DNA from 2 places in the Acidovorax sp. GW101-11A03 genome. Region 2 is predicted to be linked to the other one. Evidence: predicted binding sites of a transcription regulator. Region 2 holds the regulator's gene; the other holds the start of a gene.

Region 1 (11,397 bases), on a different contig from region 2:
CGCTGTACCTGCTGTTCGCCTTCACCATGCTCATGGTGGGCGGCGTTCTGGCGCTGCTGATCCGCGCCGAGCTGTTCCAGCCCGGTCTGCAACTGGTGAACCCCGAGCTGTTCAACCAGCTCACCACCATGCATGGCCTGATCATGGTGTTCGGCGCCATCATGCCGGCCTTCGTGGGCTTTGCGAACTGGATGATCCCGCTGCAGATCGGCGCATCTGACATGGCCTTTGCCCGCATGAACAACTTCAGCTTCTGGCTGATGATTCCTGCGGCCATCATGCTCGTGGCATCGTTCTTCATGCCCGGTGGCGCCCCCGCCGCCGGCTGGACGCTGTATGCGCCGCTGACGCTGCAGATGGGCCCCTCCATGGACGCTGGCATCTTCGCGATGCACATCCTGGGGGCCTCGTCCATCATGGGCTCGATCAACATCATCGTGACCATCCTCAACATGCGTGCCCCCGGCATGACGCTGATGAAGATGCCCATGTTCGCCTGGACTTGGCTCATCACTGCCTACCTGCTGATTGCCGTGATGCCCGTGCTGGCTGGCGCGATCACCATGACGCTGACGGATCGCCACTTCGGCACCAGCTTCTTCAACCCCGCTGGCGGCGGCGACCCCGTGATGTACCAGCACATCTTCTGGTTCTTCGGCCACCCCGAGGTGTACATCATGATTTTGCCGGCCTTCGGCATCATCAGCCAGATCGTGCCCGCGTTCGCCCGCAAGAAGCTGTTCGGCTACGCCTCCATGGTGTACGCCACCTCGTCCATCGCCATCCTGTCGTTCATCGTGTGGGCCCACCACATGTTCACGACCGGCATGCCCGTGACCGGCCAGCTGTTCTTCATGTACGCCACCATGCTGATCTCCGTGCCCACGGCCGTGAAGATCTTCAACTGGATCGCCACCATGTGGCGTGGCTCCATGACGTTTGAGACACCCATGCTGTTTGCCGTGGGCTTCATCTTCGTGTTCACCATGGGTGGTTTCACCGGCCTGATTCTGGCCATGGCCCCTATCGACATCCAACTGCAGGACACGTACTACGTGGTGGCCCACTTCCACTACGTGCTGGTGGCTGGTTCGCTGTTCTCCATGTTCGCTGGCGTGTACTACTGGCTGCCCAAGTGGACGGGCGTGATGTACTCCGAAGCCCGTGGCCAGATCCACTTCTGGGGTTCGCTGATCACCTTCAACATCACGTTCTTCCCCATGCACTTCCTGGGCCTGGCTGGCATGCCCCGCCGCTATGCCGACTACCCCATGCAGTTCGCTGATTTCAATGCGATTGCTTCCGTGGGCGCATTCGGCTTCGGTCTGATGCAGGTGTACTTCTTCCTGGCCGTCATCGTGCCCGCCATGCGTGGCAAGGGTGAAAAGGCCGCTGCCAAGCCTTGGGATGGTGCCGAGGGCCTGGAATGGGAAGTCCCATCCCCTGCGCCTTTCCACACCTTTGAGAACCCACCCAAGCTGGACGCCACGGCCACCCGTGTGATCGGTTGAGGACCATGCCCATGACACCCGAGCAGAAAAAGAGCAACCTGCGGATGGCGCTGATCCTGGCGTCCATTGCGGTGGTGTTCTTCGTCGGGTTCATGGCCAAGGTGTTCTTCCTCTCCCGTTGAGCTGAGGCCCCACCTGCCATGAGCCTGCGCCGCGAAAACGCCAAGATGGTCGGCAAGCTGGTCGTGATTGCGGCTGGTATGTTCGCCTTCGGCTACGTGCTGATCCCGATCTACAAGCACATCTGCGAGATGACGGGCATCAACATCCTGTCGCTGTCCGAGCGCCAGGTGCCGGGCAACGGCGTGGCAGGCAAGGACGTGAAGCTGCCAGCGAATACGCAGGTAGACAAGAGCCGCACCATCACCGTGGAGTTCGACGCCAACGCGCGCGGCCCCTGGGACTTCAAGCCCGCCCAGCGTTCGGTGCAGGTGCACCCTGGCGAGCTGACTACGGTGATGTACGAATTCCAGAACGTGCAGAACCGCCGCATGGCCGCACAGGCCATTCCGAGCTATGCCCCGCGCCAGGCGGCAGCCCACTTCAACAAGCTGGAGTGTTTCTGCTTCAACCAGTATGTGCTGGAGCCCGGTGAAAAGAAGGAGTGGCCCGTGGCCTTCGTGATCGATCCGCGCCTGTCCAAGGATGTGACCACCATCACGCTGTCCTACACGTTCTTCGAAGTGGGTGGCAAGACGCCAGCCGCACCAGAGTCCACTGCGGCAGTGGGTGGCGCCCTGTCCACCCCCAGCGTGTTGGTGACGGGGGTGGGCTCATGAATGCGCCCCTCGATCCATCCGCCGTGAAGCCGCTCGGGCGCAAGGGCTCGCTGCTGCGCACGGTGCGCGCGGTGGCCTGGTCGCTCGTTGGCCTGCGCAAGGGCAGCGAGTACCAGCAGGATGTCGAAAAACTCAACCCGTTGCACATCATTGTGGTGGGACTGGTCGCGGTTTTTTTGCTGGTGATGGGGCTGATGGCCTTGGTGAATTGGGTAGTGTGAACGGGTTGTTGGACCCGTATCGACAACAAGACTGAAAACAAAGATCTGAGATTCAGGAGCTGAAATGAGTGCATCAACCCACGGCGGAACCCCGTACTACTATGTGCCTGCCGAGTCGCGCCACCCGGTGATGGCGGCTGCAGGCCTGTTCTTTGTCATCCTCGGCGCAGGCCAGTGGATCAACGGCCATGACTGGGGCAAGTATTCCCTGGCCCTGGGCCTGGTGTGGTGGCTGTTCACGCTGTACCAGTGGTTCGGTGACGCGGTGCGCGAAAGCGAAGGGGGCCTGTACGGCCACAAGATCGACCTCTCGTACCGCTGGAGCATGAGCTGGTTCATCTTCTCGGAAGTGATGTTCTTCGGCGCGTTCTTCACGGCTCTGTGGTGGGCGCGCGCACACTCGGTGCCTGCACTGGGCAGCCTCGACAACGCACTGCTTTGGCCTGATTTCAAGGCGGTGTGGCCCAGCGTGGCGGCCGGTATGACGGCCTCGCCAGCTGGCATCGTCGAGCCCTTCCAGACGGTCGGCCCCTTCTGGCTGCCCACCATCAACACCGCGCTGCTGCTGACCTCGGGCGTGACACTGACCATTGCCCACCACGCACTGCGTGAAAACCATCGCGGCAAGACGATTGCTTTCATGTGGGCCACGGTGCTGCTGGGTTTTGTCTTCTTGCTGGTGCAAGGCTACGAGTACTACCACCTGTACACCGACTTGAACCTCAAGCTCAATTCGGGTGTGTTCGGCTCCACCTTCTTCATGCTGACCGGTTTCCACGGCTTCCACGTGTTCCTGGGCATGCTGATGCTGCTGGTGATCACGCTGCGCCTGCAAAAGGGCCACTTCACCGCCGACAAGCATTTCGGCTTTGAAGGTGCAGCCTGGTACTGGCACTTTGTGGACGTGGTGTGGCTCGGCCTGTACGTCCTGGTGTACTGGATGTAAGCATCCCACGGCACCCACAAAAAAGCGCCTCGCGGCGCTTTTTTTGTTGGAGGGGAGGGCAGCAAGAAGGCTGGATCTTTGCCCCTGTGGCTGGCGAGGACCCTTGCTGGAACAGGCTCTGTCAGCGGGTTGCGGGCAGGCCGGTGGGCTGTATGTAGCCCAGCTGCCAGGCAATCAGAATGCACACAAACAGCACAATGGACAACCCCACCCGCACTGCCAGTGCCTTGGCCATGTGGTTGCCTCTGCGCTTGTCGTCCTGGCTGCCCCGGCCTCTGCGCATCATGAAGAACAAGGCCGAGGCGAGGCTGGCCAAAATGGCGATGAACGCCAGCACTACGAGGTATTTCATGGAGCACATTATCCCGTGACCACTGTTCGCCGCCCCCTGGGTCTGCGCTTCTGGCTCATCACGCTGGCCGCAGTGGCGGGCATGCTGGTTACCGCGTCGCTGGGGCGCTGGCAGCTGTCGCGTGCAGCGCAGAAAGAGGCCCTGCAGGCCATGCTGGACGCGCGTGGCCGCATGCCGGCGATGGATGGCCGTGTGCTGCTGTCGAAACCCGCCATGGCAGCTGCAGAGGCCGAAACCCTTGTGCACCGCGCGGTGATGCTGGAGGGGCGCTGGTTGCCCGAGCACACCGTGTACCTCGACAACCGCCAGATGAATGGCCGCCCCGGGTTTTTTGTGCTGACGCCGCTGCAGTTGGTGGGCACACCTTCGGGGGGGGTGCTGGTGCAGCGGGGCTGGGTGCCGCGCAATTTTCAGGATCGCACCCAGCTGCCCCAGGTGCAAACCCCGCAGGATGTGGTGGTGCGCGTGGTGGGACGCGTGGCCGCCGCGCCCTCGCGGCTGTATGAGTTTGGCGGCGGCGAAAGCAGTGCTGGCGGCCATGGCGCCGAGGGGTCTTCCCGCATCCGGCAAAATCTCGACCTGGCCGCGTTTCGCACCGAAACCGGCCTGGCGCTCGCCCCGCTCACCGTGGTGCAGACGGGCGAGGCGGTGGGTGCGGGCGACGGCCTGCAACGCGACTGGCCCGTGGTGGGCGCAGGCGTCGATAAACACTACGGTTACGCATTTCAATGGTTCGGGCTCTGCGGCCTGATGGCACTTCTTTATGTCTGGTTCCAAATCGTCCGACGGTTCATTCGCCCGCGCAGCCAGCCTGCCCCCTGAAGTCCACGCCGAGCACCCGCTCGGACTGACCGTGCACACCTTGCCCGAGGCCGGAGATGCCGTGGCCAGCGCGCAGCGCACCCGCCATGGTCGCTGGAAGATGCTGGGCGTGTTGGCGATCTGCGCGGCACCGGTGATCGCCTCGTACTTCACCTACTACGTGATCCGCCCTGAAGGCCGCCGCAACTATGGAGAGCTGATCGATCCCCAGCGCACCCTGCCTGCGCTCACCGTTGCTACGCCGGATGGTGCCCCGGTGCCCCTGGCCTCGCTCAAGGGACAGTGGCTGCTGGTGAGCGTGGCCGGTGGCGCCTGTGATGCGGTCTGCCAGAACCACCTGTATCTGCAGCGGCAACTGCGCGAAAGCCTGGGCAAGGAAAAAGACCGCCTGGACTGGGTCTGGCTCGTCAACGACAACGCCGCCATCCCCGACGCGCTGGCACCCGCCCTGCAAAAAGCCACGGTGCTGCGCGTGGATGCTGCTGCACTCAACGCCTGGCTCGCACCGGCGGCGGGCCAGCAGCAGGCGGATCACCTGTATGTGGTGGACCCCATGGGCAACTGGATGATGCGCTTCCCTGCTGCCATGGATGCCAGCGGCGCCGCCAAGGCCAAGCGGGACCTGGAGCGCCTGCTGCGCGCCTCCTCGTCCTGGGACGACGCCGGGCGGCCGGGCCAGCCATGAGCGATATCCAGCCTCTGTACGACCTGGCGCCGGTGCTGGAGCTGATGCTCCTGGGCCTGCTGATTGCATTGGGGCCGCTGGCCTGGGTGTGGGTGCGCAACCGTCGCAGCTCTCCCATGCGGCGCCTGCAGGCGCTCACGGTGCTGACCTTGTTTCTGACCTTTGACCTGGTGCTGTTTGGCGCCTTCACCCGTCTCACCGATTCGGGCCTGGGCTGCCCCGACTGGCCCGGCTGCTACGGCAACGCCAGCCCTATGGGCGCGCGTGCAGAAATTGCGGCCGCGCAAGAGGCCATGCCCACAGGCCCCGTCACGCATGGCAAGGCCTGGGTGGAGATGATCCACCGCTACCTGGCCACCGGCGTGGGCGTGCTCATCATTGTGCTCACGGTGTCGTCCTGGGTGCAGCACCGCCGGGCCCAGCGCGGCGTGGCCGAGGCGCCTCCGCTCAGCCCCTGGTGGCCCACGGTCACGCTGGTGTGGGTGTGCCTGCAAGGGGCCTTTGGCGCGCTCACGGTGACGATGAAGCTCTTCCCCGCCATCGTCACGCTGCACCTCATCGGTGGACTGGTGTTGCTGGCGCTGCTGTGTGTGCAGGCGGTGCGCCACACCCACGCGGCACAAGGCCGCCTGCCCACCGTGATCTCGCCCGCACTGCGCCGGGGCCTGGCCTGGACGGGGTTGTTGCTGGCGCTGCAGGTGGTGCTGGGCGGCTGGGTCAGCACCAACTATGCCGTGCTGGCATGCACCACCTTCCCCACCTGCCAGGGCAGCTGGTGGCCCGCGATGGACTTTGCCCAGGGCTTCCAGGTCTGGCGCAAGCTGGGCATGCTGCAGGACGGCAGCCACATCAGTTTTGCGGGCCTTACCGCCATCCATTACGTGCACCGCCTCATGGCCTATGTGGTGCTGGCGGCGCTTGCATGGCTGGCCTGGCGCCTGCACCGCAGTGGCGCGCTGCGCGCGCAAACGCGCTGGCTGGCGGGCTTGTCGGTGCTGCAACTGGCCACCGGCCTGTCCAACGTGATCCTGGACTGGCCGCTGGTGGCCGCCGTGCTGCACACCGGCGGCGCGGCGGCCCTGGTTGTGGTGCTGACCTGGGCCCTGGTGTCCAGCCGTGCAGCCGTGCCTGTTTCCCGAGAGTTTTCCGCGCCGCCTGGCGCATCGAGAGTGTCCGCATGAGTGTTGCCTCCCCCCATGCTGTTGCCTTGCCCTCGCGCATGCAGCAGTTCTATGCGCTGACCAAGCCCCGAGTGGTGCAGCTCATCGTTTTTTGCGCCCTGATCGGCATGGTGCTGGCCGTGCCCGGCCTGCCGTCTGCCGCGCAGCTGGGTCACATGGCGCTGGCCAGCGCCGGGGTGTGGCTGGTGGCTGGCGCTGCCGCAGCCTTCAACTGCATCGTGGAGCAGGGCATTGACGCCAAGATGAAGCGCACCGCCTGGCGCCCCACGGCCAAGGGCGAGCTGTCCAATGCGCAGACGCTGCTGTTCTCCGCCGTGCTGTGCGCCGCAGGGTCGGCACTGCTGTACTTCTGGATCAACCCGCTGACCATGTGGCTCACTTTTGCCACGTTCGTGGGCTATGCGGTGGTCTACACCGTGATCCTGAAGCCCCTCACACCGCAGAACATCGTGATCGGCGGCGCATCCGGTGCCATGCCCCCGGTGCTGGGCTGGGCCGCCATGACGGGGGACGTAGGCCCCGAGGCGCTGATCCTGTTCCTCATCATCTTCCTGTGGACGCCGCCGCATTTCTGGGCGCTGGCGCTGTACCGCGTGGAGGACTACCGCAAGTCCGGCCTGCCCATGCTGCCGGTTACCCATGGCAACGAGTTCACCCGGCTGCAGGTGTTCCTCTACACCCTGATCCTGTTTGCGGGCTGCCTGATGCCGTTTGTGTACGGCATGAGTTCGTGGATCTACCTCGCAGCGGCCGTGCTGCTGTCTGCGGGTTTTTGTGGCTACGGCTTTGCGCTGTGGCGCAACTACTCCGACGCGCTGGCGCGCAAGACCTTCCGTTTTTCCCTGATCCACCTGAGCGTGCTGTTTGCCGCCCTGCTTGTGGACCACTACGTGCTGTGAACCCCATGCTGAAACGAAATGCTCTCAAAACGATAGCTGTCAGTGCTTTATCCATAGGCGCGGCGGGCCTTTTTGGTGCTTGTTCTGAGAAGAAAAAGGCCGAATTTCGTGGTGTGGACATCACCGGCGCCGACTACGCCCGGGATCTCCCGCTGACCGACCACAACGGTCAGGCACGCCACATCCAGGACTTTGCGGGCAAGGTGGTGGTGGTGTTCTTCGGCTTCACGCAGTGTCCCGACGTGTGCCCGACATCGATGCAGGAGCTGGCCGAGGTCAAGCAGATCCTGGGCAAGGACGGCGACCGCCTGCAAGGCATCTTTGTGACGGTGGACCCGGAGCGCGACACGCCCGAAGTGCTCAAGGCCTACATGGCCAACTTCGACCCGAGTTTTCTGGCGCTGCGTGGCTCGCCCGAGCAGCTTGCGGCCATCGCCAAGGACTTCAAGATCTACTACAAGAAGGTCGATGGCAAGACGCCCACCAGCTACACCATGGACCACTCGGCGGGCAGCTACGTGTACGACCCTGCCGGGCGCCTGCGCGTGTACAACCGCTACGGCAGCGGTGCCCAGGCCCTGGCCGCCGACGTCAAGACCCTGCTTGCCGAAGGGGGCTGAGATTTCTGCGGGTGCGCCAGCCCGCATGCATGCTGGTTTGACAGTACTGGCAGTAAAAAACCCGGGCAGGCACGTTGGCCAGACCCGGGTTGAAGTTTGCTGGTGGCAAAGGCGTGCGACGTCTCCGCCGCGCAGATTCACTCCGCCTTGATGCCGCGCATCGCGATCACACCGCCCAGCAGGTTGGTGTCGGCCTTCACGCGGTTGGCCAGCCCCTCGGGCGACGAGCCCACCGTCTGCCAGCCTTGCTGGAACAGCTTGCCGCGCACCTCTTCGCTGCGGGCAATCTCGCTGATCAGCACCGCCAGCTTGGCCTGGATGGGCTTGGGCAGGGTCGAAGGCGCTGCAAAGGCATTCCAGATTTCCAGGTTGAAGTTGCTGATGCCTGCTTCGGCCAGGCTGGGCACATCGGGCGCCAGCGGGCTGCGTCCGGAAGACGTCACACCAATCGCGCGCAGCTTGCCCGCACGCACCTGGGCCTGCGCCAGGGCCGGGGGCAGCAGCGCCATCTGCAACTGCCCGCCCAGCATGGCGGTGGCCACCTGCGGGTAGCCCGGGTAGGGCACATGCACCGGGTTGATGTTGCTGCGCGACTTGAGCAGCTCGGTGCCAATGTGGCCCACCGTGCCCACACCCGGCGTGCCATAGCTCCACTTGTCGCCGCCATTGCGGGCCGCCACGAAGAAGTCGCGGGCATTGCTGTTGGCGGGCACCCCGGGCTGGCTCACGGGCGCGGTCAGGATCAAGGGCGAGGTGCCGATCAGGCTCAGTGGCGCCAGATCCTTGATCGGGTCATAGGGCACGGCTGGATTCAACAGCTTGGCAATGGTCATGTTGCCGTTGATCATCAGGCCGATGGTGTGGTCGTCGCGCGCCTTGGCCACGGCATCGGCAGCAATGTTGCCGCCTGCGCCCACCTTGTTTTCCACAATCACGGGCTGGCCCAGGGCCTTGGACAGCGGCTCGGTGAAGGTGCGCGCCGTGAGGTCGGGCGAAGACCCGGCGGGGAAGCCCACGATGATCTTGAGCGGCTTGGTGGGCCAGGCCAGGGGGGCGGCGGCTGCGGCGGCGCCGGGCTTGGCGGCGTTCTGGGCCATGGCCCAGGGGGAGGCGGCTGCCAGCGCAATCAGCAGCGTAGAAGCACGGCGGGACACAACAGGGCGTGACGACAACATGGGAAGGGGTCTCCTCAACAAGAATATTCAGGGGCCAAAACGACACGGGGCCCCAGAACTGGGGCCCCGTGAGGCAACTTCTGCAGCCGGGGATATTAACCCCGCCACCCGCAGGCTCAGGCGTACTCGGCCAGTGCCTTTTTCATCTTCTTCATCGCCGCCACCTCGATCTGGCGGATGCGCTCGGCGCTCACTCCGTACACTGCAGCCAGCTCATGCAGGGTCATGCCGCCCGTGCCGTCGTCGTTGACCTTGAGCCAGCGCTCTTCCACGATGCGGCGGCTACGATCGTCCAGGCTGGCCAGGGCCGTGGCAATGCCATCAGTGGCCAGCGCATCACGCTGGCGCGACTCGATCATGGCCGTGGGCTCGTGCGAACCGTCGGCCAGGTAGGCAATGGGGCCAAACGCCTGCTCACCGTCGTCCGATGGGGCCGGATCCAGCAGCACATCACCTCCCGACATGCGGGTTTCCATCTCGATCACTTCCTCGCGCTTCACATTGAGTTGCGCGGCCACCGAGTCGATCTCGCGGTCCGACAGCGTGTCGCGGTGCGTGGCGGCGTCTTCTGCGGCGGCATCGGCCTTGAAGCCCTGCTTCATCGAGCGCAGGTTGAAGAACAGCTTGCGCTGGGCCTTGGTGGTGGCCACCTTCACCATGCGCCAGTTCTTCAGGATGTATTCGTGGATCTCGGCCTTGATCCAGTGCATCGCGTAGCTCACCAGGCGCACGCCCTGGTCCGGGTCAAAGCGCTTGACGGCCTTCATCAGGCCCACATTGCCTTCCTGGATCAGGTCGCCATGGGGCAGGCCGTAGCCCAGGTACTGGCGCGAAATCGAGACCACCAGGCGCAGGTGCGACATCACCAGCCGGCCAGCGGCATCCACATCGTTGTTGTCCTTGAGCTGCCGCGCATAGGTCTGCTCTTCTTCGTGTGTGAGCAGGGGCAGGCGATTGACGGCCGAAATGTAGGCGTCGAGGTTGCCCAGCGCAGGCACCAACGCCCAGGGGTTGGCGGGAGCCAGGGTCATCGTCGCGGTTCCAGACTGAATGTTCATTCCAGGAATCCTTTCCTCTAAGCCAAGATATTAGCACTCCATGTGATTGAGTGCTAAACCCATAGTTCCCCTGCGGGTGAACAAAGTGGCCTGTCCACCATCGCCAGTGTCGATTCCACTCGTGTCGATTCCACTCGAGTTTTGTATTTTTCTCATTGAGTTTTGTATTATTCAGATACCCTAAAGTTCACGCAACTATTTGATTTTTAAGAGAAATTTCAGTTTCCCCCAAAGCGACCCGTACTGCCCATGTCTACTTTTTTGGGCAAAAACTCCGATAACGTGGCCCCGCCCTTCCGGGCAAGGTTTCGGATGCCGAAGGCTTAGAGGCATGGCACACCGGCTTAGGACAAGTTGGTTGGTGTAAGTGCTCGCTGACTTTTGGTGCCTGATCAACGGCTGACAGCTTGAGAGGATTAGGCCCCTTCCATGTATCTTCGGATGGTGCATCGTCGGTCGCTCTTTCCATCGCTAACGAACTATGTGTTCGTCAGGAGGAAGCCTCCCCCGGCGTTCAAGTTAATGGTGCGCGACCGTCAGGTCTAGGCTGGTTCCAGTCGTTCGCCGCGAGCAGCCTGGACGACTCCTTCGGTCACCACCGGCCAATCGAGGGTCAGTGGCGCGTATTGCAAAACCACCTCCGAAACCTGCCTATCGATAGGTGGTGCCCGCGATCTGAACTTAAATGGCCGGTCCGGCGTGAGGCGACCGGGTATGTCACCACATCAGTACGCGGCACTACACACGGATCCTCGGCCCCTGAGTCGGTGAACTCGGGCCGGAGCGCGCCGACTACGGGACGTACTCGATGCGTAGAACCAAGGCGTTGCTGATCGATCGGCACACTAGCAATTTGCGTACCGTCCAATTGCTACTGGATCGCTCCAAGCTAGAGTTGACCGTGAGATATCTCCGCATCGAGGTAGATGATGCCCCTGAGTGTTAGTGCCAATGCAAACGTGAGCAGCAGTGCCAGTCGAACATTGACCAGGGGCTGAAGCTGGTTTCATTAGAAGCCAGCTGTGGATAACTATAAGGTGGATGCTTCGGTAGGTCCTCCCTTTTTTGAACTCGTGGTCGGTATGGCCGAGCCATCAGGCGAGGCCCTTTCCTCCGCGGTCTCGCTAACGTGGGCGGCTGCTGCCTTC
Region 2 (11,397 bases):
CGAAGATGGATTAAGCGAATGTACTTTTCTCCCTGGCTGCACGTCAGCTCTTCATGGGCATCGCATGGCCTGGGATCATCACTTTCTCTCTTACTTGGCACAAGAAGACACCAATCTGGTGGAGCTTGCTGGCTTCGTCGTATCGCTAAAACTAGGCATTTCTGCTGTGGGTCTTCACCAAGAAGATGATGTAGCAATTCACGCGTTCAGGCGAGGTTTAATGGACGTGCTCCTCCCTAAGAGTCGTCCATTCGCTCTAGCAACTTGAGCGTTCTCATGGCGCTGGACGATGACCGCTTAATAGCAAGGTCTAGGACAGCTCAGGGCCCGCTAGCGTCCCTCGCCGTGGGGCAGAATCCGGCCAGAAGCCGCCTTTCGCACACGCTTTACTCATGCCAATTTACGCAACGCTAAGACTCCGCGAAGCAGGTCAAGCGGTGGACCGCATCAAGTACTGCGGCTCACTACGACGAATTCTGAAGGCCGCTAGATCGCACAATGGTTGGCTCTACATGAGCATTACTGAACTGCTCTTGATTGAAAACCTGTACGGCCAACAGTATCTCCAGAAGCCTGAGGACGAAACTGTTTGGGCAACAGCAGCGAATCGACAAGTGCTCGGCGAGAGCGATCTCGGAGAACCCGAAGCTTGCGGTTGTTTGGGCGCATGGAATATTCCTTTGCTTCGCTGGTTGTCTCAGGTTGCAATGGATGTGACCGAGACCATAGAAGTAAGCTACGACCACGAGCGTGGTGACACGCCTTACGAGCGTGCATGGTGGACAGTCACTCCGACGGGTGCTGAAGGTGTAGTCGAGACGTTCGGTGTACAAAGCCACGACGGGATGAACGAACCAGAGTGGCGGGTTGAGGCGTTGCGCATGTCAGACGGCACAGTGACGATCCGAAAGAGCTAACCAGCCGTTGTGTTTCGCAGTCTCTGGTTGCAGCCTCGATTGAAACGAGACTTTCACCCGAGTCTGCTTTTGAGCGGTACGACCGTCTGCTTCGGGCCCAAAGCGGTATTCGAGCTCGCTCCGAAGCAGTCACTCAATACGGCCCCTACCGGGAAAACGGGAGCAATTGCTGTGTCAAGTGCCACCACGTGAACGCTTGACGTTCTGTGCAAGATGCCACGCCTTGTCGCGAAGCGTTTCAAAGCGTTCGTTCAGTTCTAAGTATCCGGGCTTCCAGGCGAAGGTTCCATCGCGGAATGTTTGGCCCAGAACAAGGTCGTTGATTGAGCCCATGCCGCCGTAGGCCCGCAAGAGGTACTCAACACCTGAACCGTCGCCATTGCTCAATTTGCGCGAAGCCGTCCGAATCCACAGGCTCCAACTTTGGTCGCCATCGCTCTCTAGTAAGTGCGCAAACTCTTCGAGCGTGCTCACCAATTCTTGAATACCTGAGTCCATGAGTACCTGATTTGCAACCAAATAGTAGAAGCGTCGTTGGCGAATGACCGCTTCTGGCCGAATTCTGCCCCACGGCGTGGGGCGCTGGCGGGCCTGAGTAGACGGTGGGTGTAACCTGTCCGTCAACCAGAAGCCAAAATGTGGCGCTGAAAGCGTGCCTTGCCTGATGAAGATGTGGCCCAGGCCGCCGGGCGTTGCCCTTCCTGCTGGTGCGACCAGCCCAATCTGGCGGATATGCTTGGCGAGCCGCTTAGCAGCTTGCGTGACCACCCCCACCGCCGCGGAAGCCGGGGCCGCTGGGCCAAAACACGATTACAAAAGTAAAATCATTCCATGCTCGATGACCGTGCCAAGTTGTTGCTCAAAGCCCTGGTCGAGCGCTACATCGCCGACGGACAGCCGGTGGGGTCCCGCACCCTGTCCAGGGCTTCCGGCCTGGATTTGTCGCCAGCCACGATCCGTAATGTCATGGCTGATCTGGAAGAGCTGGGGCTGATCGCAAGCCCTCACACTTCGGCGGGTCGAATTCCCACTGCGCGGGGCTACAGGCTGTTCGTGGACACCATGCTGACCGTGCAGCGGGATCCATTGACGGCTCCCCAGCTTGCCCCCGAGCAGCCGCAGAAGGTGATCGCCAACGCTGCGCAGTTGCTTTCCAATCTGTCGCAGTTTGTGGGTGTCGTGATGGCGCCTCGGCGCACCTCCGTGTTTCGCCACATCGAGTTCTTGAGGCTCTCCGAGCGGCGCTTCCTGGTCATCATCGTCTCGCCCGAAGGCGATGTGCAGAACCGGGTGATCTTTACCGAAGCGGACTACTCCCAGTCTCAGCTCATTGAAGCCTCCAACTTCCTGAACGCGCACTACGCGGGGCTCGCGATGGAGCAAGTGCGCGAGCGACTGAAGTCTGAGGTGGATGTGCTGCGCGGTGAAATTGCATCGCTGATGCAGGCGGCGGTGAATGTTGGGTCCGAAGCATTGTCGGAGGCACAGGATGCAGTCGTCATCTCTGGCGAGCGCAACCTGCTGGCAGTCAGCGACTTTTCCAGTGACATGGGCAACCTGCGGCGGGCCTTTGATCTCTTCGAGCAAAAGACGCAGATCTTGCGCCTCCTCGATATCTCCAGCCAGGCGGAAGGTGTGCGCATCTACATCGGGGGGGAGAGCCAGGTCGTGCCTTTTGAAGAGTTGTCCATTGTCAGTGCCCCTTACGAAGTGGATGGCACGGTGGTGGGCACACTGGGGGTGATTGGCCCCACGCGCATGCCGTATGACCGGATGATTCAGATTGTGGACATCACCTCCAAGCTGGTCTCCAACGCGCTCAGCCATCGCAAGTAAGCCCCTACAATACGGCGCTTGCCCCGTTGTATAGCGCTGGAGCATGGCTTGGGGCGTTAGCTCAGTTGGTTAGAGCAGAGGACTCATAATCCTTTGGTCGTTGGTTCAAGTCCAACACGCCCTACCACCCATTGCCCGCATGGGTGATCATCGTGATCAAAGCCATTTTTCAACGGCAATGTGCCCTGTTTCTCTTGGAGACGCCTTGGAGTGCATTACAATCGTGGCTTGCGCTGAATTAGATTTTGTTTGCGACATGCCACCACCAAGTGGGTGCAAATAGAAAGAAAGATTTCAAGGGTCGCCAAGAAATCATGCTATAATTCAAAGCTTAGCGGCTGTAGCTCAGCTGGATAGAGTACTTGGCTACGAACCAAGGGGTCGTGGGTTCGATTCCTGCCAGCCGCACCAATGTTTAAAGCCTGCAATCGCAAGATTGCAGGCTTTTTCATTTGTCCGCGCGCTTTGCGCTGATCGGGAGTATCTGGCGATGAGCAAGGCTTTTACCAAAGAGACCGATGGTGCTGACGATGAAGAGTTGGCGTTGCCACCGTTGCCTGCTGGCGGCAAGAACTACATCACGCCCGAGGGGTATGCGCGCTTGCGGGATGAATTGCTCGACCTGATCGACAACGAGCGCCCCAAGATAGTAGATGTGGTGCACTGGGCGGCGAGCAACGGCGACCGTTCCGAGAACGGCGACTATCTGTACGGCAAGAAGCGCCTGCGCGAAATCGATCGGCGCATCCGGTTCCTGACCAAGCGACTGGAGATCGCCGAGGTTGTCGATCCCAGTCAACATGCAGGAAGCGACCAAGTCTATTTTGGTGCGACGGTGACCTATCTGGACGATGAAGGTGTCGAGCGCACCATCACCATCATGGGCATTGACGAAGCTGACAGCCGTGAATCCCAGGTCAGCTGGATTTCCCCAGTGGCGCGCGCGCTGCTCAAGGCCCGTGTGGGGGATGAGGTTCAGCTGCCAACCCCTGGGGGCGTTCGCCATCTGGAGGTGGTGGAGGTCCGCTACCCGTCGCCTTCACCTTGAGCCCTGTTGGGACCGTTGCTCGCAGAGAGGCGGTTTCCGCGGCCCCGTCCTCTGCTGAGTGGTGCTGCTGGAAGGCTTCTCAGGCCTGGGGTGTGATGCGGGCTGCCCGAATAACAGCCTGGGTGCGGCGCAGGTTGCGCAGCGCCGACTCCAGATGCGCCTGGTCGCGCACGGCAACGATGAAGCGCAGGTCCGTGGTGTCCAGTGCTGCCTCATCGTCCATATCGACGTGGGTGATGTCTGCTTCGGAGTTCGCCAGCTCTGCTGCCACCCGGGCCAGCACGCCCTTGCCGTTGGTGACGGTGACCACCACGCCCGTTTCAAACATGCGTGTGGGTTCATCCGACCAGTCCACCGCAATGAAGCGCTCACTGTCCTTGTGCTGCAAGCGCTTGGCCACGCTGCAATGCACGTTGTGCACAACCAGGCCTTCACCTCGGCCCAGGTAGCCCACGATGCTGTCGCCGGGGACCGGGCGGCAGCAGGACGCGTACTGCACCGAGGCGTTCTCGCTGCCGTCGAGCGTGACGGCTCCTTGCGACAGTGTTTCGTGCGAGGTATAGCGCTCGCGGGTCATGAGCAAGGCATCGGGGCGATGGCCGTGCTCCGACATCAGCACCATCAGCCGCTTGGCCACGATGCTGGCGATGCGCTTGCCCAGGCCCAGATCGGTCATGAGTTCGCTGCGGCTGCGGTTGCCCGTAAAGCGCAACAGCTTGTCCCACAGGGGCTGGGTTTCTGCGTTCAGAGGCGGTAGTTGCTCCAGGCCTTCGGCGCGAATGGCTTGCGTCAGCAGCTTTTCGCCCAGGCCCTCTGACTCGGTCTGCGCCAGGGTCTTGAGGTAGTGGCGAATCTTCGAGCGGGCACGCCCGGTGCGTACGAATCCCAGCCACGCTGGATTGGGGGTGGAAACGGGGGCCGTGATGACCTCGACCACGTCGCCGTTCTTGAGTTCGGTGCGCAGCGGCACCTGCTCGTTGTTGATCTTGGCTGCCGTGGTGCGGTCGCCCACATTGCTGTGGATGGCATAGGCAAAGTCCACCACAGTCGCGCCCCGGGGCAGGGCCATGATCTGGCTCTTGGGGGTGAACACGTAGACCGCGTCAGGGAACAGGTCCACCTTCACGTGGTCCCAGAATTCGGCGGCATCACGCGTCTCGTTCTGGATGTCCAGCAGTGACTGCAGCCACTTGGTGCCCAGGCGTTCTGCCGAAGTGCCGTCACCGTCCTGCGCCTTGTACAGCCAGTGCGCGGCCACGCCAGCCTCGGCAATGACGTGCATTTCATCGGTGCGCATCTGGAACTCAATGTTCACCCCCGAGGGGCCGACCAGTGTGGTGTGCAGCGACTGGTAACCATTGAGCTTGGCAATAGCGATATGGTCCTTGAACTTGCCGGGCACCGGCTTGTACATCTGGTGCAGCACCCCGAGCGCCGTGTAGCAGTCCGTCACGGTGGGGACGATCACCCGAAAGCCATAGATGTCTGTGACCTGCGCGAAGCTCAGGTGCTTGAGGTCCATCTTCTGGTAGATGGCGTACAGGGTTTTTTCACGACCCGCCAGGCGCACCTTCATGCCGATCTTGGAGAAGGCGGCATCCACTTCTGTCTGCACCTTCTGCACCAGGTCCCGGCGGCGGTTGCGCGACTTGTTGACGGCTTTCGACAGCGTGGCATAGCGCCAGGGGTGCAGGTGCCTGAACGCCAGGTCTTGCAGTTCGCGGTAGGTCTGGTTCAGTCCCAGGCGGTGGGCGATGGGGGCGTAGATCTCCAGTGTTTCCGACGAGATACGGCCCCATTTGCTGCGCGGCATGTCCGACAGCGTGCGCATGTTGTGTGTGCGGTCGGCCAGCTTGATGAGGATGACGCGCACGTCGCGCGCCATGGCCAGCAGCATCTTGCGGAAGGACTCGGCCTGGTTCTCTTCGCGGGTGTTGAACTGCAGCTTGTCCAGCTTGGTCAGGCCGTCCACCAGTTCGGCCACGGGCGCGCCAAAGCGGTCAATCAGGTCGGCCTTGGTGACGCCGCAGTCTTCCATGGCATCGTGCAGCAGGGCGGCCATCAGGGCCTGAGCGTCGAGCTTCCAGGTGGCGCATTGGGCCGCCACGGCAATCGGGTGCGTGATGTAGGGCTCGCCACTGTTGCGCAACTGGCCCAGATGCGCTTCGTCGGCAAAGCGGTACGCCTGGCGCACTTGCTCAATGCTGGATGCATCCAGATAGTCGAGGCTGTCTGTCAGCGCGGCAAAGCTGGCCGCCGCTGCGTTGGCGGCAGCGGCCGCAGCCGAGAGGTTGCCTGCCGTCGGCAGATCGCCAGGCCGGGGCTGCGTTGCAGAAGGTGAGTTGAGCACCGCGTTCATGCCTTAAATGTAGCGCGGGAGCGCATCGGACGAATTCCGGGAAAAAAAAAGCACCGCTGTCGCGGTGCTCTTTCGGGGGCGTTGCCCAGAAAACGGCTCAACCAGGAACCTTTTTGAGCATTTCCAGGCCCACCTTGCCTTCGGCGATTTCGCGCAGGGCGGTCACGGCAGGCTTGTTGCGGCTTTCGATGCGGGGGGCATGGCCCTGGCTCAGCATGCGGGCACGGTACGTGGCGGCCAACACGAGCTGGAAGCGGTTGGGGATCTTTTCCAGACAGTCTTCTACAGTGATGCGTGCCATCGTTTTACTCCGGGATTCAGGTGATATTGAGCGACTGGAAGGTGTCAGCACGTGCGCGGCGCTGGGCGACGTACTTGAGTCGCTGGGCGTGAACAACGGCCTTCAGATCGAAAAGCGCGCGCTCAAACAATTCGTTAATTATAACGAAGTCGAATTTGCTGACCTGTGCCATCTCTTCGGCTGCATTCTTGAGGCGGACTTCGATCACCTCCGGCGTGTCTTCCCCGCGCCGCTCCAGGCGTGAGCGCAACTCTTCCCAGCTCGGTGGCAGGATGAAGACCAGCACGGCGTTGGCAAAGGCCTCCTTGATCTGCAGGGCGCCCTGGAAGTCGATTTCCAGGATCACATCCGAACCCTGGGTGATGCGCTCTTCAATGGCTTTCTTGGAGGTGCCGTAGCGGTTGCCGTGCACATGCGCCCATTCCACGAAGGCATTGCTCTGCACCATCGCGTCGAACTCGGATTGCGACGCGAAGTAGTAGTCGCGGCCGTGTTTCTCCTGGCCGCGCGGGGCGCGGGTGGTGTGGGAGACCGAGAGGTGAACGTGCGAGTCCAGCTCCAGCAGCGCCTTGACCAGGCTGGATTTGCCAGCGCCGCTGGGCGCCGCCACTACGATGAGATTTCCGGGATAGTCCATAGTTGATGTGCGCTGTGCGCTATCAAAAAATGAGTGTTATTCGATATTTTGCACTTGCTCGCGCATCTGCTCGATCAGCACCTTCATGTCCACGCTGATGCGCGTGAGGTCGAGAGCCGCCGACTTGGAGCCCAGCGTGTTGGCCTCTCGGTGCAGTTCCTGGATGAGGAAATCCAGGCGCTTGCCCACTTCGCCACCTTTTTTGAGCAGGCGCTCGATCTCGTCCAGGTGCGAGTCGAGCCGGGTGATTTCCTCGGCCACGTCGATGCGGATGGCGAAGGCGGTGGCCTCGGTCAGGGCGCGGTCGCGGGCGGCCTCGGGCAGGGTGGCGCCGTCGGTCAGGGCCATGGCTTCCTTCCAGCGCTCCATGAAGCGCTGGCGCTGTTGCTCGACCAGCAGTGGCACCATGGGCACCGCCTGCTGGGCCAGGGTCCGCAGCTGCTTGACCCGGTCCAGCAGCATGGTCGCAAGGCGTTTGCCTTCGCGTTCCCGGGCCGCCAGCAGGGCGGTGAGCGCTTCTTCGGCCAGCGCGGGGACGGCTTCGCTCCAGTCTTCCGTGCCGGAATGGGCGTTGGCGCACAGGCGCAGGGCGTCGGCCACCGTGAGCGGGGAGGCGCTGGGCAGCCAGGCGCGCACGGAATCCTGCAGGGAGTTAAGCCGCTGCAGCAGCCGCGGGGGCGGGTCCTGCAGGGTGTTGCTGTCGTCGGTGTCCAGGGCGGCGCGCACCTCGACCTTGCCGCGTTTGAGGCGCGCCGTGAGCAGGCTGCGCAGGGCAGGCTCCAGGGCGCGCAGTTCGTCGGGCAAGCGGAACGAGAGGTCCAGAAAGCGGCTGTTGACCGAGCGGATTTCCAGTCCCAGCCGGCGCGATTGGGGTGCGCGGGCGTCGGTTTCAGCGCCGGCGGCAGATGCGCCATGCTGTGCGCTGGCGTATCCGGTCATGCTGTAAACTGGCATTGGACTTTTTGATGGTTGCTTGCGATCCGGCGATTATCCGGGTTCCGCCTTGCCCCCGAATCATCTTCGCAAAATATGTCAAAAATCAAGCCGGCACCCTTGCCGCCCGATACCGCAATTGGCGGTTACCGCGTGGTGCGCCGGTTGTCTTCCGGCGGTTTTGGTGTGGTCTACCTGGCCCTGGATGCCGAAGGCCAGCAAGTCGCCATCAAGGAATACCTGCCCTCGTCGCTGGCCACCCGCGCGCCCGGCGAGCTGCTACCCAAGGTGCCGTCCGAAAAGCTCTCGCTCTACCGTCTGGGCCTCAAGAGCTTTTTTGAAGAAGGCCGCGCGCTCGCGCAGATCTCGCACGCCTCGGTAGTGAGCGTGCTCAACTTCTTCCGCGAGAACGAAACCGTCTACATGGTGATGAACTACCTGGAGGGTGCGACCCTGCAGGACTTCATCATCACCGCGCGCGACCTGAAGACGCAGAAGGTCTTCCGCGAATCCACCATCCGCTCGCTGTTCGACGAGGTGCTGCGCGGGCTGCGCATCGTGCACCAGCACAAGATGCTGCACCTGGACATCAAGCCCGCCAACATCTTCATCACCGACGACAACAAGGCCGTGATGATCGACTTTGGCGCCGCGCGCGAGGTGCTGAGCAAAGAGGGCAATTTCATCCGCCCCATGTATACCCCTGGTTTTGCCGCGCCCGAGATGTACCGCCGCGACTCGTCCATGGGCCCCTGGACCGACATCTACGCCATCGGCGCCTGCATCTACGCCTGCATGCAGGGTTTTCCGCCCAATGAGGCGCCGCAGCGCATCGACAAGGACCGGCTCTCGCTGGCGCTGACCAAGCTGCGCGGCGTGTACTCCGACAACCTGATCGAGGTGGTGGAATGGTGCATGGCGCTCGACCCGCTGTCGCGCCCGCAGTCGGTGTTTGCGCTGCAGAAGGAACTGAGCCGCGAAGGCGAACGCCGCTACACCAAACTTTCGGTGGCCGAGAAGATGCGCCTGCAGCTCGACACCCTGGTGTCCGACACCAAGAAAAATGTACAGAAGGTGGGTGAAGCCACCGGCATCGGAGCCAAACCCAAATGAAAACGGCCCACGCAAAGCGGGTTCGGGCATGGCGCAGTTTCAGTAACGATGCATTGGTGCATCCTTGTTTGCGTGGATCACTATGAAGTTCTCCGTATTCCAGATCAGCCGCCGCGGTGGCCGCGAGAAGAACGAAGACCGCATGGGCTATTGCTACACGCGCGAATCGGGCCTGTTTGTTCTGGCCGATGGCATGGGGGGGCACCCCGAGGGCGAGATCGCGGCGCAGATCGCGTTGCAGACCGTCTCGGCGCTGTTCCAGCGCGAGGCCAAGCCCCAGCTCAAGGATGTGCAGGAATTCCTGTCCGGCGCCCTGCTGGCGGCGCACCACCAGATCCTGCGCTACGCCACCGACAAAGGCATGCTCGACACGCCCCGCACCACGCTGGTGGCGGCTGTGCTGCAGGCGGGCACCGCCACCTGGATCCACTGCGGCGATTCGCGCCTGTACATGGTGCGAGACGGCGACCTGCTCACCCGCACGCGCGACCACTCGTACATGGAGCTGCGCAACAACCCGCCGCCGGGGCTGGAGCGGATCAACCGCAACGTGCTGTTCACCTGCCTGGGTTCGCCCACCAAGCCCATCTACGACATCACCGGGCCCGTGTACCTGGAGCAGGGCGACCGCATCCTGCTGTGCTCCGACGGCCTGTGGGGCACGCTCAGCGACGACGAGATCGCCAAGCAGCTCTCGCGCAACGCGGTGTCGCATGCCGTGCCCGACCTGGTCGAAGACGCCCTGCGCAAGGCGGGCGACAGCAGTGACAACGTGACCGTGGTGGCGCTGGAGTGGGAGACGCCCGATGCGTTCGAGTCCACCCAGGGCGTATCCACCGACAGCATCAGCGAAGACGTGTTTGCATCCACCATCCAGGCGGGGCCGCTCGACGGGCTGGTGGATGACCTGGACGACGCGGCCATCGAGCGTTCGATTGCCGAAATCAACGAGGCGATTCGTCGCTCTGCTGCTCGAAAAGCCTGACTGACCTGCCTCGGCTGCGCGGCCTCGTGCAGCGGGCGCAGGCCTGCTATCTGACCTGTTTCGTTTTCTGGCGTGCGCCTTGGGCGGCGCATGGAAGGCATTTTCTGGACACCCAAGAACCATGACCACATTCCTTCGCACCGGCGACCGCGCCGCTGACCAGCTGCGCCCCGTGCGCATCACCCGCCACTACACCATGCACGCCGAAGGCTCGGTGCTGATCGAGTTCGGCAATACCAAGGTGCTGTGCACCGCCTCGGTGGAAGAACGCGTGCCGCCCCACAAGCGGGGCAGTGGCGAAGGCTGGGTCACGGCCGAATACGGCATGCTGCCGCGCGCCACCCACACCCGCAGCGACCGCGAGGCCGCGCGCGGCAAGCAGACTGGCCGCACGCAAGAGATCCAGCGCCTCATCGGCCGCAGCTTGCGCGCGGTGTTTGACCTCAAGCTGCTGGGCGAGCGCACCATTCAGCTCGACTGCGATGTGATCCAGGCCGATGGCGGCACGCGCACCGCCGCCATCACCGGCGCCTGGATGGCCGCGCAAGATGCGGTCCACCAGCTGCTGGCCAGCGGCAAGATCACCCAGTCGCCCCTGCTGCAGCCCGTGGCCGCGATCTCGGTCGGCATCGTGCAGGGCACGCCGCTGCTGGACCTGGAATATGTGGAAGACGTGGATTGCGACACCGACATGAACGTGGTGATGACCGGCGCGGGCCACTATGTGGAGGTGCAGGGCACGGCCGAGGGCGTGGCCTTTACCCGCGCCGAGATGGACCAGCTGCTGGGCCTGGCCGAAAAGGGCATCGCCCAGCTGGTGCAGCTGCAGCAGCAAGCCCTTCAGGATACTCACTAATTTATAGCTACTCAGGCATGCTGGTCGGGCGGTAGAGGCCATTTTGACTATGAAAATTGTTCTTGCATCCAACAACCGTGGCAAGCTGGCCGAGCTGCAGGCCATGTTCGCCCCGCTGGGCGTGGAGCTGGTGCGCCAGGCCGACCTGGGCGTGGGCGAGGCCGAGGAGCCCTTCCGCACTTTTGTCGAAAACGCCCTGGCCAAGGCACGGTTTGCGTCTGAGCACACGGGCCTGCCCGCGCTGGCCGACGATGCCGGCATGTGTGTCGATGCCTTTGGCGGCTTGCCGGGCGTGGACACGGCGTACTACTGCACCCAGTTTGGCTACGAGAAAAGCGACGCCAACAACGTGCGCGCCCTGCTGGAGCAACTGCAAGGCGTGGCCAACCGCCGCGCCGCCATGGTCAGCACC

What was found. The regulator HrcA, encoded in region 2, represses chaperone genes, less so after heat shock. The targets are predictions, from matches to a motif close to TTAGCACTCNNNNNNNNNGAGTGCTAA.
Region 1: the regulator HrcA is predicted to act here: its motif matches at 10,280-10,306, upstream of rpoH (RNA polymerase sigma factor RpoH).

What each region holds. Positions count from the first base shown of each region.
Region 1 covers NZ_JBWKZU010000012.1:111-11,507, reverse strand. Annotated here, with positions in the region: gene ctaD (cytochrome c oxidase subunit I) at 1-1,511, shown strand, start outside; gene AC07Z7_RS07420 (cytochrome oxidase small assembly protein) at 1,523-1,633, shown strand; gene AC07Z7_RS07415 (cytochrome c oxidase assembly protein) at 1,652-2,290, shown strand; gene AC07Z7_RS07410 (DUF2970 domain-containing protein) at 2,287-2,511, shown strand; gene AC07Z7_RS07405 (cytochrome c oxidase subunit 3) at 2,576-3,457, shown strand; gene AC07Z7_RS07400 (twin transmembrane helix small protein) at 3,579-3,809, opposite strand; gene AC07Z7_RS07395 (SURF1 family protein) at 3,825-4,631, shown strand; gene AC07Z7_RS07390 (SCO family protein) at 4,573-5,316, shown strand; gene AC07Z7_RS07385 (COX15/CtaA family protein) at 5,313-6,497, shown strand; gene cyoE (heme o synthase) at 6,494-7,396, shown strand; gene AC07Z7_RS07375 (SCO family protein) at 7,402-8,016, shown strand; gene AC07Z7_RS07370 (Bug family tripartite tricarboxylate transporter substrate binding protein) at 8,154-9,191, opposite strand; gene rpoH (RNA polymerase sigma factor RpoH) at 9,308-10,249, opposite strand; partial or broken gene AC07Z7_RS07360 (ATP-binding protein) at 11,280-11,397, opposite strand, start outside.
Region 2 covers NZ_JBWKZU010000004.1:119,526-130,922, forward strand. Annotated here, with positions in the region: gene AC07Z7_RS03565 (hypothetical protein) at 1-268, shown strand, start outside; gene AC07Z7_RS03570 (hypothetical protein) at 513-917, shown strand; gene AC07Z7_RS03575 (DUF6966 domain-containing protein) at 1,092-1,685, opposite strand; gene hrcA (heat-inducible transcriptional repressor HrcA) at 1,749-2,753, shown strand; tRNA gene AC07Z7_RS03585 (tRNA-Ile) at 2,804-2,880, shown strand; tRNA gene AC07Z7_RS03590 (tRNA-Arg) at 3,088-3,164, shown strand; gene greB (transcription elongation factor GreB) at 3,244-3,801, shown strand; gene AC07Z7_RS03600 (RelA/SpoT family protein) at 3,881-6,160, opposite strand; gene rpoZ (DNA-directed RNA polymerase subunit omega) at 6,258-6,461, opposite strand; gene gmk (guanylate kinase) at 6,478-7,098, opposite strand; gene AC07Z7_RS03615 (YicC/YloC family endoribonuclease) at 7,135-8,052, opposite strand; gene AC07Z7_RS03620 (serine/threonine protein kinase) at 8,128-9,144, shown strand; gene AC07Z7_RS03625 (PP2C family protein-serine/threonine phosphatase) at 9,227-10,129, shown strand; gene rph (ribonuclease PH) at 10,251-10,985, shown strand; gene rdgB (RdgB/HAM1 family non-canonical purine NTP pyrophosphatase) at 11,035-11,397, shown strand, end outside.